One region of the Microbispora bryophytorum genome, then DNA from elsewhere that is predicted to be linked to it. Evidence: riboswitches for the same ligand, from Rfam matches in the RefSeq annotation. Region 1 holds a riboswitch; each other region holds the start of a gene.
What was found. A riboswitch is a leader RNA that binds a small molecule or an ion and turns the genes downstream of it on or off. The one in region 1 is predicted to bind cobalamin.
Positions count from the first base shown of each region.

Region 2: it holds a riboswitch for cobalamin, as region 1 does, so the genes downstream of both, ACGFIB_RS12845 (ribonucleoside-diphosphate reductase subunit alpha) here and ACGFIB_RS19755 (cobyric acid synthase) in region 1, are expected to answer to the same signal.
Region 3: it holds a riboswitch for cobalamin, as region 1 does, so the genes downstream of both, ACGFIB_RS02840 (ABC transporter substrate-binding protein) here and ACGFIB_RS19755 (cobyric acid synthase) in region 1, are expected to answer to the same signal.

Region 1 covers NZ_JBICTF010000005.1:493,157-497,639, reverse strand. Annotated here, with positions in the region: gene ACGFIB_RS19765 (VWA domain-containing protein) at 1-539, opposite strand, end outside; gene ACGFIB_RS19760 (histidine phosphatase family protein) at 536-1,093, opposite strand; gene ACGFIB_RS19755 (cobyric acid synthase) at 1,087-2,634, opposite strand; cobalamin riboswitch at 2,665-2,860, opposite strand; gene ACGFIB_RS19750 (FtsX-like permease family protein) at 3,163-4,483, shown strand, end outside.
Region 2 covers NZ_JBICTF010000003.1:791,974-796,456, reverse strand. Annotated here, with positions in the region: gene ACGFIB_RS12845 (ribonucleoside-diphosphate reductase subunit alpha) at 1-1,511, opposite strand, end outside; cobalamin riboswitch at 1,645-1,884, opposite strand; gene ACGFIB_RS12840 (Bug family tripartite tricarboxylate transporter substrate binding protein) at 1,930-2,868, opposite strand; gene ACGFIB_RS12835 (AraC family transcriptional regulator) at 3,151-3,948, shown strand; gene ACGFIB_RS12830 (cysteine hydrolase family protein) at 3,959-4,483, shown strand, end outside.
Region 3 covers NZ_JBICTF010000001.1:615,113-619,595, reverse strand. Annotated here, with positions in the region: gene ACGFIB_RS02850 (Gfo/Idh/MocA family protein) at 1-365, shown strand, start outside; gene ACGFIB_RS02845 (acyltransferase family protein) at 328-1,596, opposite strand; cobalamin riboswitch at 2,068-2,204, shown strand; gene ACGFIB_RS02840 (ABC transporter substrate-binding protein) at 2,284-3,234, shown strand; gene ACGFIB_RS02835 (FecCD family ABC transporter permease) at 3,333-4,361, shown strand; gene ACGFIB_RS02830 (ABC transporter ATP-binding protein) at 4,358-4,483, shown strand, end outside.

The DNA of each region.
Region 1 (4,483 bases):
CGCGCGGCGTGCCGTACCGAGACGGTCTCCCGCTCGACGTAGCAGACCCCGAGAGCGGCCGCGTCGAGCAGCAGGTCCACGAGGTGGTCGTGCAGGAGGTTGACCTCGTCCACGTAGAGCACGCCGCGATGGGCCGCCGCGAGCAGCCCCGGCTCGAACGCCTTCACGCCCTCGGTCAGCGCCCGTTCCAGATCGAGCGAACCGACCAGCCGATCCTCGGACGCCCCCACCGGAAGCTCGACGAGGGACGCCGCCCGCAGCGCTCCGGCCGCGTCGGCCCCGCCGGCAGCGGTGGTCTCGTGCGGCCCGTCGGGGCAGCCGGGGTCCGGCGCCCCGGGATCGCAGTGGAACCGGCACCCCGCCACCACCGCCACCCGCGGCAACTGCGCCGCCAGGGCGCGCACGATCGTGGACTTCGCGGTCCCCTTCTCCCCGCGGACGAGAACGCCGCCGACCCGGGACGAGACCGCGTTGAGCACCAGGGCCAGCTTCAGATCGGCGAGTCCGACGACGGCGCTGAACGGATAGGCGGGGTTCACAGGGTGGCTTTCCGGTTGACGTAGGCGATCCGCCAGCCGCCGTGCCGGGCGGCCAGCTTGGTGCGGGACAGCGGGGCGATGTCGAAGGACGCGGCTCGCGTCGCGGTCAGGCCGAGCGCGTGCGCGAGCGCGGCCCGGATGGGCCCGGCGTCGCAGACCGCGACCACGCGGGCGGCATCCGGCCGTACCGACTCCAGCCACTCGGCCACCCGCGCGCCCAGCCCGGCGAGACTCTCCCCGCCGTGCGGGGTGGCGCCGGGGTCGGTCAGCCAGGCGGCGAGACCCTCGGGCTCGGTCTCCGCGATCTCCGCGAACGGCCTGCCCGCCCACGTGCCGTAGTCGGCCTCGGCGAGCGCGCCGGCCACGACCGGCTCCCGCCCGGACGCGGCGCGCGCGGTCGCCACGGCCGCGGGCCAGGGCGCGGCGAAGACCACCGCGTCCTCGGGCAGGGCCGGCGTGGCCGCCTGCGCCAGCCCCGACGGGTCGGCGTCCTCCGGCGTGGGGAAACAGGCGCGCCGCGTGCCCGGCGTCCCCGCCTGGCGGATGATCAGCATGGGCCGCCCGCGCCGCCCGCGCCGCCCGCGCCGCCCGCGCCGCCCGTGCCGGGGGCGCCGGGTGGCAGGGTCCGCAGGCCCGGCGTGGGCCCGCTTGCGATGAGCGAGATCAGTGCGTCGGTGTCGACGTTGCGCTCGACCAGGTCGCCGAGCGCGTCCAGCCGCGCCTCCCGCAGCCCCGCGAATGACAGCGACGGATCACCGCGGAACTCCCGCCCCGCCGCCCGCGCCACCTCTCCGAGGAAGGCTCGCCGGAACCCGTCGTTCTCCAGCGCGCCGTGCCAGGTCGTGCCCCACACGTTTCCGGCGCGGGACCCGTCGAGGAACGGTTCGCCGCCGTCGCGGGTGACGACCCCGTGGTGGATCTCGTACGCGCGTACCGGATGCCCGTAGCCCTCGCCGGCCGGCCGGCCGAGCGTCTTGTCCGGCGCGAACGTGACGTCGGCGGGGAGCAGCCCCAGGCCGGGCACGGTGCCCGCGCCGGACTCCACGTGGTCGGTGATGGTGCGGGCGAGCATCTGGTAGCCGCCGCAGATCCCGAGCACCGGACCCGTCCTGCGGACGACGGCGTCGGCGATGCCGGTGTCGCGCAGCCAGGCCAGGTCGTGCACCGTGGCCCGCGAACCCGGGAGAACCAGCAGGTCGGCGTCGGCGCAGGCGGCGGGTGAGGTGACGAAGCTGACCGTGACTCCAGGCTCGGCGGCCAGCGCGTCCACGTCGGTGAAGTTGGAGATGCGCGGATACCGCACGACGGCCACCCGCAACGCGCCGTCGACGGGCGCGCTCGCCGCGTGCGCGGGCCGGGTGTCGAGCGACAGCGAGTCCTCGACGTCCATCCACAATCCGTCGAGCCACGGCACGACCCCGTAGACCCGGCGCCCGGTCAGCCCTTCGATCATGTCCAGCCCCGGCGCGAGCAGCTCCCGCGCGCCCCGGAACTTGTTCACGATGAATCCGGAAATATGCGCCTGGTCGGCGGCGTCGAGCAGCGCGACCGTGCCGTACAGGTGCGCGAAGACGCCACCGCGGTCGATGTCACCCACGACGATCACCGGCAGCCCGACGGCTCTGGCCAGGCCCATGTTCGCGATGTCCCCGGCCCGGAGGTTGATCTCGGCGGGGGACCCCGCCCCCTCGCAGATCACCACGTCGAACTCGCCGGCCAGCCGCCGATACGACTCCACGGCGATCGCGCGCAGCTCGTCGCGGCGCGCGCCGTATTCCATGGCGTCCACGTCCGCGACCGGCCGTCCGCGCACGACGATCTGGCTGCGTCGGTCGCTGCCCGGCTTGAGCAGGATCGGGTTCATGTCGGCCGTCGGCTCCAGCCCGCAGGCGGCCGCCTGCACGGCCTGCGCCCGCCCGATCTCCGCGCCGTCGGCGGTGACATAGGAGTTCAGCGACATGTTCTGCGCCTTGAACGGCGCGACCCGTACGCCGCGGCGGGCCAGCCACCGGCACAGGCCGGTCACCAGCACGCTCTTCCCGGCATCGGAGGTGGTGCCCGCGACAAGCAGGCCGCCGCCGGGCATCCCGGCCATGGGATGTCCCCCCTGGGGGTGTCCGCGCCCCCGGTCGAAGGTCCGACGGCCGGAGTATCCTGGCTCCCGGATCGGCGCTTCCCTCAGCCTTCCCGCCCGTGCAGGGCAGTGGCGTGGTGAGGGTCGCTCCCCGGTGACAGTGGCGGGACCGCGCCGGATTCACACCGGCTTCCTCCACGTCCGTCGCTTGCGGTGGTCAACATACACCTTCGTGCCGGATGTTTCGCAAGTGTGCCTCTATGTACGTTCCAGCGTGGCGATCATGGAGAACGGCTCGTTCTTCGCGCAGGGGCACGCGCGCGGCGCCGGGGGCCGTCCAGGTCGAAGTCGAACACCCGGGCCACGCAGAGTGGCGCGACCCGCCGGGCTCCCGTGAGCAACGGCCCCACCGCAGGCATGCAGCCCTCCTCGGCCCGTTTCCCCTCACCTCAGATGAACGGAACGCTGGTGCTCCTCGATCATGCTTGCCATGATGCCGGGATGCACGTGGTGATGTCCGGATGGTGAGGCCCGGATGGTGAGGCCCGGATGGTGAGTACGGTGCGCGGACGGCTGCCGCTGGTGGTCCGGCGCGCGCTGGCCGAGCCCCTGCTGCTGGCCGCCGCGTTCGGCTCCATCCTGCTCGCCACCACGGCGGTCTCGGCTCTCCTGCTGCACGCGGGGTCGGCGACCCAGGCCGGCGTGCGGCGGGCCCTGGACACGGCTCCGCTCGCCGCCACCGCCACCGTCGTCACCTCCTCCGTCGCCGCCGGCGACTTCGCCGGGGCCGACCGGGCCGTCCGCGCGGGGATCGCCCACGCCCACGGCGAGGTGCCCGTACGGGTCACCGTGCGTGTCGAGTCCGCCTCGTACGCGCTGAAGGAAGGGGACCACGGCGGCCGGCCCGTCCTGACCCGGTTCGCCGCGTACGAGGGACTGGACGGCCAGGCGGACCTGGTGAGTGGCCGCTGGCCCACGGAGGGAACCACGGTGGCGCTCTCTGAGCCGGCCGCGCGGGCGATGGGAGTCGCCACCGGCGACGAGTTCACCGTCGTCGGACGCCTGGACGGCAAACCCGCCCGCGTGCGCGTCACCGGCGTCTTCCGGCTGCGCGACCCCGACGACCCGCGCTGGAAGGGGGAGGAGCTGCTGCGCTACGGCACGCAGACAGGCGACTTCACCTCCCGCGGCCCCCTGGTCGTGCCGGCCGGCGCCTTCTTCGACCGGTTCGCGACCGGCGTCTCGGCCCGCTGGCTCGCCGAACCCGATCTGCGCCGGCTTTCCCCCGACCGGCTGCGGCCGTTCTCGGCGTCGGTCGCCGCGGTCTCGGCGGACGTACGGGCCGGCTGCCCCCGGTGCTCGGTCACCGAGACGCTGTCCGGCACGCTGCTGCGGCTCGACCGCGGCGCCCTGGTCGCCCGCTCGACCATGCTCGTGCCGGTGCTTCAACTGCTGGTGCTGAGCGCGTACGCGCTGGCGCTGACCGCGCGGCTGCTCGCCGAGCACCGCCGGATGGAGACGGCCCTGCTGCGATCGAGGGGCGGCGGGTCGCCGCGGCTCGCCGCCATGGCGGCGGGGGAGGCGCTGCTGATCGCGCTGCCCTGCGCGCCCGCGGCGCCGTTCCTCGCGCCCGTCCTCCTGCGGCCGATGAGCGCCCTCCCCTGGATCGAGGCCACCGGCGTGGAGCCGCCCCGCGCGCCCGACGGGACCACGTTCGCGGTCGCGGCGGCGGTCGCGCTCGCCTGCGCCGCCATGCTGGCCGCCCCGCCCCTGCTCGCCGCCCGCCGCACGTACGTCGAGGAGCAGGCGGCGCGCGGGCGCGCCGACCGGCCGGGCCTGGTCCAGCGGGCCGGGGCCGACGTGGCGCTGC
Region 2 (4,483 bases), on a different contig from region 1:
GGCCGCCACTTCCGGTTGGCCGCCTCCGCCTCCGGGGTCGGGTAGAAGCCGAGGTCGATCGTCCGGTCCAGGAACCGTACGGCGGTGCGGACCGTGGCGCGCAGCCTGCCGTAGTCCACGGCGTCGCCCTCGGGGGTCAGGTGCGCGGCGAGGTTGACCGAGCCGAGATTGCACACGGCGGTCTCGCCGTCGCTGGTGACCTCCAGGATCTCGGTGCACAGGTTGGACAGGTGGATGACGTTTCCAGGGCGCGCGGTCTGGTTGGAGGCGCGGTTGGCGGCGTCCTTGAACGTCATCCAGCCGTTGCCGGTCTGGGCGAGCGTGCGCATCATCCGGGCGTACAGGGCGCGGGCCGGCACCTGCCGGACGTGCCGCCCGGCGGCCTCCAGCTCGCGGTAGCGGGCGTCGAACGCCTCGCCCCACAGGTCGGTCAGCTCGGGGGCCTCCTTGGGGTCGAACAGCGACCACGTGCCGTCCGCCTCGACCCGGCGCATGAACTCGTCGGGCACCCAGTTGGCCAGGTTGAGGTTGTGGGCGCGGCGCGACTCCTCGCCCGTGTTGTCGCGAAGCTCCAGGAACTCCTCGACGTCGGCGTGCCAGGTCTCCAGGTAGACGCACGCGGCGCCCTTGCGCCTGCCGCCCTGGTTGACGGCCGCCACCGACGCGTCGAGCGTGCGCAACCAGGGGACGATGCCGTTGGACAGGCCGTTGGTGCCCCGGATCAGGGATCCGCGCGAGCGCACCCGCGTCCAGGCGACGCCGATGCCGCCGGAGTACTTCGACAGCCGCGCCACCTGGCCGTACCGCTCGTAGATGCTCTCCAGCTCGTCGCGGGGCGAGTCGAGCAGGAAGCACGACGACAGCTGCGGCCGGCGCGCGCCCGAGTTGAACAGCGTCGGCGAGCTGGGCAGGTAGGCCAGCGTGGACATCAGGCCGTACAGCTCGGCCGCCTCGGCCACCGTGTCCGACAGGCCGCAGGCGACGCGCAGCAGGAAGTGCTGCGGGTGTTCGAGCACGCGCCGGGTGACCGGGTGGCGCAGCAGGTAACGGTCGTAGACCGTGCGCAGTCCGAAGTACTCGAACCGGTCGTCGGCCGCCGGGTCGATCAACGCGTCGAGCGCATCGGCCTCGCCGGCCACGAACGCGGCGATCGCATCGCCCAGCAGCCCGGCGGCGTGGGCGGCGGCGACCGACTCCGAGAAGGTGCGCACCCCCTCGGCCGCGGCCTCCTCCGCGATCAGACCGCTCAGCAGCCGGGCCGCCCGGCGCGAGTTCTCCGGGTCGGCGATGACCCCCGCCGCCGCCTCCTCGATCGCCTGCCGGACGCCCGCCGCGTCCACCGCGCCGTCCGCTTGGGAGTGGGCCTGCCGTACGGCAGGGGCAGAGGCTACGGAGACGGAGGCGGCGCGGCGCGGGGCGCCGGGTCCGGGATCTCCCGCCGAAGCCCGCGGCCCGCCGCGCTGCCCTGACGCGGGGTCCGCGGACGCGGAGGCCGGGTCGGTGATGGTCATGATGCCTCTCCTCGTCGTTGCGTGTCCCGGCCGGACCGGAGGGGAGGCATGCCGCGGCGCACGCGCACGAGAGGGAACCGTGCCGTGACGAAGCGGCGAGCCCACCCTCGGGGCCCGGCGCGGGGCGCGCGCCCATGCGCGCGCGTCACTGGCAGGTCTTCGGACTCGCGGGCGTCCGGACGGGCTCGCGCCCGCCGGTCCTACTGGCCGTCGCTTCCCGGGCGCGCTCGCGCCCAGTGCTTGCCGACACGGTGCCTGAGGCACAGTGCCGTGTGACGGCGGTCGTTCCCGCTCACCGCTGCGGGGCAGTCCCGGATTCGCACCGGGTTCCCTCTTGCCTCACCCCAGGTGAACCAGCAACGCGATGGATCCTACATCTTGTGGCCCTTCCCGCAAGCACCCCTACAAGTTGTGTTTCTCACCGAACTCCGAGATCATTGAGAAGCAGGGCCGTACGGCGTGCCTCGCCGACGAGCCATTGGCTGAAGTCGTCGCCGTCGAGCCACATCGGCGTCCAGTCGTTGCGGTCGCACAGGCTCCGCCAGCCCGGAGTGTCGGTGACGGCCCGGCACAGGTCGAGCAGGGCGTCCTGCCCTGGTGTGCCGCGCGGGGCGATCAGCCCCGTCCAGTCGGCGTACACGACCCGGACGCCCGACTCCGACAGCGTCGGCGCGTCCACCCCGGGCAGCCGCTCGGCGGAGGAGACCGCGAGCGGCCACAGCCGTCCGGCGCGCACGTGGGGGGCGACCTCGCGCCTGCTGCCGAACCCGAGCGGGAGCCGGCCGTCGAGGACCGCGGCGACGGCCTGCGCCCTGCTGCCGAACGGGACGTAGTCGAGCAGACGGGGATCGGCCCCCAGTCCCCGCGCGGTCATGCCGAGCAGCAGGTGCTCGGAGCCGCGGTCGGCGCCGCCCGCGACCCTGGGCCCCCCGGGGTCGCGCAGCAGCGCGGCGGCGAACTGCTCGAACGTGCGGTAACCCGAGTCGGGCGAGGCGACCAGCACCTCCCACTCCCCCGTCAGCCGCGCGAGCGGGACGGCCCTGGCGACCAGGAGCGGGTCGCGGGCCCGCGCGCAGGCGGCGAGCAGCGCGGGATCGGCGATCACCAGGTCGGCCCGCGGCCCGCCCTGCCGGGCGAGAGCCGTCCCGCCGTCGCGGGCCTCCCGCCTGATCTGTACGGCCCGGGCCCACCCACGCCCCTCGATGAGCGACTTGAACCCGGCGGCGACGTCATCCCCGCAGCCTCCGGGCGGGCCCGGGACGGCCAGGGAGAGCTCCCCGCGGCGTCTTGGCGCCTGAACACCGCACGCGCCCGCCAGGGCCAGGGCTCCCAGCGCGAGGACCGAACGGCGTCGCATGTCGGCACCCTCCTACCCGAAGAGCCCCTTACACGCACAGACTATGAGCAACTACCCCAAGTCACCACATAACGGACGCTACGACTGCGGCGATCGATGGGCGCGTTGGCGCCCCTCCTCGAACAGGAGGCGCAACTGGTGGCCGTGCATGGGCCGCGCTCGCACAGGGCGCCGAGAATGAGGATCCGGACGGACGACACGCGACTGCTCTTGCGCGAGTGGTCCATCCTGCGCAACACCCGTGGATCCGGATCCGGGACGGCGTCAGATACAAAGGCAGCCATGGACGATGTCGTCGAGCACCGTTACGGCCGGGACGACATGCGGCTGGTGAAGGCGTCCTTCCGTACGCATCGTTTCGTTCCTCACGCGCACAGCGAGTACGCCGTCGCGGCCATCGAGCGCGGGGTGGAGGCCGTCCGCTACCGCGGCGCCACCGAACACGCGCACGCGGGCAGCCTGCTCCTTCTCGACGCCGACACCATCCACGCCGGCCGCCCCGGCATCGCCGAGGGCTGGGACTACCGGGTCTTCTACCTCCCGCCGGTGCTGCTGGCGGAACTCGCCGGGCACCGGCCCACCTTTCGCGTACCGACTCCGTACGACCCCCGGCTGGCCGCGCGCCTGATCCGGCTGCACCGCCGCCGGGACCAGGACTCCCTGGCCGCGCAGGAGGAGTTCGAAGCGCTGTGCACCGAGATCCTCGTCCGCTACACGCGCCGCGGGATCGCTCCGGCGCCGCCGGTACCCGTCCGCAGGGTGCAGCGGCACCTGGCCGAAGACCTCCGGCTCACCCCGAGCCTGGACGAGCTCGCGGAGGTGGCGGGCCTGCCGCGATTCCGGCTGCTACGCGCCTTCCGCCGCGAGACCGGCGTCACCCCGCACGGCTACCTGCTCCAGCTGCGCCTGCGCCGTGCCCAGCAGCTCCTGACCGCCGGGCACACCGTCGCGCGCGCCGCCGCGGAGAGCGGCTTCTACGACCAGGCGCACCTGCACCGTCACTTCCGCCGCACGTTCGCGGCCACCCCGGGCCGGTTCGCGCGCAACGACGTACAAGACCGGCGCGGCTCGCCCGCCTAACGTCTCCGGCGTGGACGAACACACCAGCCCCGAGTTCTCCCGCAGCGCCCTGCTCACCATCGACCTGCAGCGCGACTTCGTCGCCGACATCGCCGGCACCGCCGAGGCGCTGCCGGCCGTCCGGCGCCTGACGCACGCGTTCCGCCGGGCGGGGCGGCCCATCGTGCATGTCGTGCGCCTGTACCTGCCCGACGGCGGCAACGCCGACCTGTGCCGGCGCACGCTGCGTGGCAAGGTCAACCCGCACTCGCCGGGTTCCCAGCTCGCCGACGGACTAACGGAAAGCGAGCTCGACCCGGACCTGCTCCTGGCGGGACACGCGCAGGAGATCCGCCCGGACGAGCACATCCTGTACAAACCCCGCTGGAGCGCCTTCTTCCGCACCCGGCTGTTGGAACGCCTCGCCGAACGCGCGGTGAGCACGGTGGTCGTCGCCGGCTGCAACTACCCGAACTGCCCGCGAGCCACGCTCGTCGACGCGACCGAACGTGACCTGCGCGCCGTCGCCGTTCGCGACGCGCTGTCCGGCTGGACC
Region 3 (4,483 bases), on a different contig from region 1:
TCGACGTGGGCCCGCACACGATCGACCTGCTCGACGCCGCGCTCGGCCGGGTGGTCGCAGTCAAGGCACACGGCGACCCGCTCCGCTGGGTCGGCCTGCTGCTGGAGCACGAGGGCGGCGCGGTCAGCGAGGCGTCGCTGAGCATGGCCGCCGAGGGCCAGACCCCGCCCAGCCGGATCGACGTGTACGGACGGCTCGGCAGCGCCTCGCTGCTCGGCTCCGAACTCGGCGACGTCTTCCCCGAGGTGGTCCGCCAGTTCGCGGGCACCGTACGCGACGGCGGCGGGCATCCGCTCGACGCCCGCCACGGCCTGCGCATGCAGGAGATCATCGACGACGTGGAGCGGCAACTGCGGGCCGGCTGACCAGGGCCAGGCCCGCGACCAGGGCGAGGGACGCGATCACCGGCGCAGGTCCGGGCGCGAAGCCGGTGATCGTGAGGGTGAGCAGCGCGCCGCCGACGAGCGGGACGGCCACCGGCACGAGCCGGTGTGCGGCGGCGCCCGCGGGGTTCTCGAATCGGCCGAGCATCGCGGTGAGCCCGACCAGGACCGGCGCCAGGGCGGCCAGCCACAGCGGGACGGAGCTCCACCAGGCCGCCGAGCCGGCGCGCGGGGTCGCCAGCCCGAACCCGATGGTCGCCGCACCGGCGACCGCGACGAGCGCGGTCATGTGCCACAGGTAGACGGTCATCATGCGCGGCGCGAGCGCGGTGAGCACCGCCTCGGCCCTCGGCCGGGCGGCCAGCGCGTTCAGGGCGGGGCGCAGCAGCATCGCCAGGCCGAGCTGACCGGCGAACAGCGCGAGCAGGCAGGCGCTCGGCGGGGCCATGTTGGAGATCATCCCGGGCATCCCGATCATGCTGGCGGGGTAGGGCCCGGTCGCCACCAGGGCCGCCACCATCGCGAACCCGGCGACCGCGAGCCCCGCGGCCCGCCGCCCCGTCAGCCGCTTCAGGCCGCCCTCGGCGTACCGGAACCCGACCTGATGGACCGCCAGCCAGACGAACGCGACGTTAAGGTAGCCGGCGGCCTCCAGGCCGGAGAACCGGACCACGTCCATCAGCACCGCGCCGCCCGCCAGCACCGGCAGGGCCACGCTCGTCCGCACCCGCAGCAGGTGCGGCGTGGCCACCACGGCCAGCAGGTAGACCGCCAGGAACCACAGCAGCTGGCCGACCGTCCGCGCGGCCACGTCCACCGGTTGCGCGGGCACTCCGAGAGCCACCAGGAGGTGGGGGAGCGGCAGCCACACGACCGCCAGCGGCACCACCGGCCAGGCCAGGCGGCGCACCCGCCGCGCCGTCCACTCCCGGGATGTCCCGCCGCGGCGGGCGGCGGACCTGAAGCTGATCGCGTTGGCCGCGCCCCCGGCGAAGAAGACCAGCGGCATGACCTGCGAGATCCAGGTGACGTACGGCATCGCCGCCAGGGCGTTGCCCGTGGTCAGCCGTCCCTGGGCGTACGACAGGACCGGCATCGTCCAGTGCTGGACGACCACCAGGACCATCCCGAAGACGCGCAGGACGTCGATGAAGCGGTCCCGTGGCGCGGCCGGGGCCCGTTCGGGGGCGGGGGGAAGCATGGTCAGGGACACGGGGGCCGCCTTCGCTGTGTCGTGCCGCCACGAGGGTGAGTCACGCGGGTGGCGGGGCCGGGGTGGGGTTCCCCGGTGCGCGGGCCTGTGGGGCTCGATCCTGGTGGCTTTGGGTCTGTGGGGCTCGGAGCCTGGGGTTCGGCTCTTCGGGCTCGGGCTCGGGCTCTGTGAGGCTTCGCGGTCTCGCGGTTCCGGTCCCGCCGAGCACCTCAAGCGTCCCGCCGCGGCCCCCTCCGGCACAGCGACGCGGTCCCTACATCCGGCCATGGGCGACCCCCTACCGCCGGGGTGGGGTATGCCCTACCACTCCCGCGTACGCGCAGGCCGGCGGCATGATCAACCCATCGCGGGTCTGCCCGCCCGTCGTGGACGCGGTCCGCGCGGTCGCGCTCGACCTGGGAGGGCCAGGGGAGGCGCCGGGCTGATCCCCCCGGCGTGCTGAGCGGTGCAGGACGGGGCGGGGGTGGACGCGGCGTGAGGGATTGGTACCGTTGCGTCCGACGCGCGCCGCGCAGCGAAGTCCGGTGAGAATCCGGCGCTGTCCCGCAACTGTGGTTCCCCGTTCTCCGAGGACGAGCCAGGTCGCCTGCGCTGTGCGCCGACGCAATCGACCCTCGTGGAAAAGGGTGATCCGTCGCTTCCAGCGGGTCCCTCGATTCCCGGCATTCCCCCTGATGGAGGACCCTCGTGAGGCCCGTACGCACGGCCGTCGCGGGTGTGGTGCTGGGCGTGCTCGCTCTGGCCGGCTGCGGCCAGACCGACGGCGCCGCCACGTCCGCGCCCCCCGCCCCCGCCGCCTCGGACAGCGCCGGTCAGGGTGCCTTCCCCGCCACGATCCAGGCGGGCAACGGCGCGGTGACTATCGCCAAGAGGCCCGAGCACATCGTGTCGCTGTCCCCGACGGCCACCGAGATCCTTTTCGCGATCGGCGCGGGCGCGCAGGTGGCGGCGGTGGACGACCAGTCGGACTACCCGCCCGAGGCGCCCAAGACGTCGCTGTCGGGGTTCAAGCCCAACGTCGAGGCGATCGTCGCCGCCAAGCCCGATCTCGTGGTGCTCGCCAACGACCTGGAGGGCGTGGTCGCCGGGCTCGCCAAGGTCGGCGTGCCGGTGCTGCTCGAACCCTCCGCCGCCAAGCTGGACGACACCTACGACCAGATCAGGGACCTCGGCGCGGCCACCGGCAACGCGGCCAAGGCCGACGAGGTGGCGAACGGCGTCAAGCAGAAGATCGACGCCCTCGCGGCGGCGGCGCCCAAGGGCAAGGAGCTGACGTACTACCACGAGCTGGACGTCACGCCCTACGCGGCGACGTCGAGCACGTTCATCGGGCAGGTCTACAGCCTCTTCGGGCTGAAGAACATCGCCGACGAGGCGCCCGACGCGGCGGGCGGCTATCCCAAGCTGTCGGCGGAGTTCATCGCCAAGGCCGACCCCGACCTGATCTTCCTCGGCGACACCAAGTGCTGCGGCCAGAACGCCGCCGCGCTGGCCAAGCGGCCGGGCTGGTCCGGCCTGTCCGCCCTGAAGAAGGACCGCGTGGTGGAGCTGGACGACGACGTCGCCTCCCGCTGGGGGCCGCGGGTCGCCGACCTCGCCCAGGCCGTCAGCGACGCCGTGCAGAAGGCGGCGAGCTGAGCCGGTGGTGACGCGGACGCCCCTGGTGGTTCGGTGAGCGGTGGTGCGGTGAGCGGTGATGCGGTGAGCGGTGACGCGGTGAGGCCGGTGGTGGCGTGATGACGCCGGCCCGGCCGCGCGGCCGGGCGCTGTTGGTCGCGTCCGTCGTACTGGCGGCCAGTCTCGCCCTCGGCCTGATGGCGGGCGCGGCCGGCATCTCGCCCCGCGCCATCGCGCTGGCGCTGCTCGACCGGCTGCCGCTGGTGTCCGTGCACTCGGGGCTCGCACCGGTCGAGGAGGGGCTGCTGTTCCAGCTCCGGGTGCCGCGGGTGCTGCTCGCCGCCGTCGTGGGCGGGCTGCTGGCCACGGCCGGGGCCGGTTACCAGGGCGTGTTCCGCAATCCGCTGGCCGATCCCTACCTGCTCGGGGCGGCGGCCGGGGCCGGCCTCACGGTGACGCTCGTCGTGGTCTTCATAGGCGGAGACGCCGGGGTGGGCGCGGTGCCGATCGCCGCCTTCGCCGGGAGCGTCGGCGGGGTGTTCCTCGCGTACGCGCTTGGCCACACGGCGGGCCGGGGCGGCGGCACCGCGACGCTCGTGCTCGCCGGGGTCGCGGTCACCTCGTTCCTCACCGCCGTCCAGACCTTCGTGCAGCAGCTCAAGGTGGACGAACTGCAGCGGATCTACTCCTGGATCCTCGGCGACGTCGGCGGCGGCTGGGACCAGCTCCGCATGATCGCGCCGTACGCCGTGGTGTCGACCGTCGTCATGCTGCTGCACGGCAGACTGCTCGACGTGCTGTCGGTGGGCGACGAGGAGGCGGTCAGCCTCGGCCTGCGCGCGGCGCGCGTGCGCTTCGTCGTGCTGCTGGCCGCCTCGCTCGCCACCGCCTCGGCGGTGGCGGTGAGCGGGCTGATCGCGTTCGTCGGGATCGTGGTGCCGCACGTGGTCCGGCGGCTCGCCGGCTGGTCCTATCGGATCGTGCTGCCGCTGTCGTTCCTGGGCGGCGCGGCGTTCCTCGTGCTGGCCGACACGATCGCGCGTACGGTGCTCGCGCCGGCCGAACTGCCGATCGGGGTGGTCACGGCGTTCGTCGGTGCGCCGTTCTTCGTCACCGTCCTGCGCGTGACCCGGCGGGTGGAGACGTGAGCGGGCGCGCCGTACCGGCCGTCGAGGCGCGTGGCGTCGGCGTCACGCTGGGCGGGCGGCCGGTGCTCACGGACGTCACTCTGTCGGCCGCGCCGGGCCAGTGGCTGGCGGTCATCGGGCCG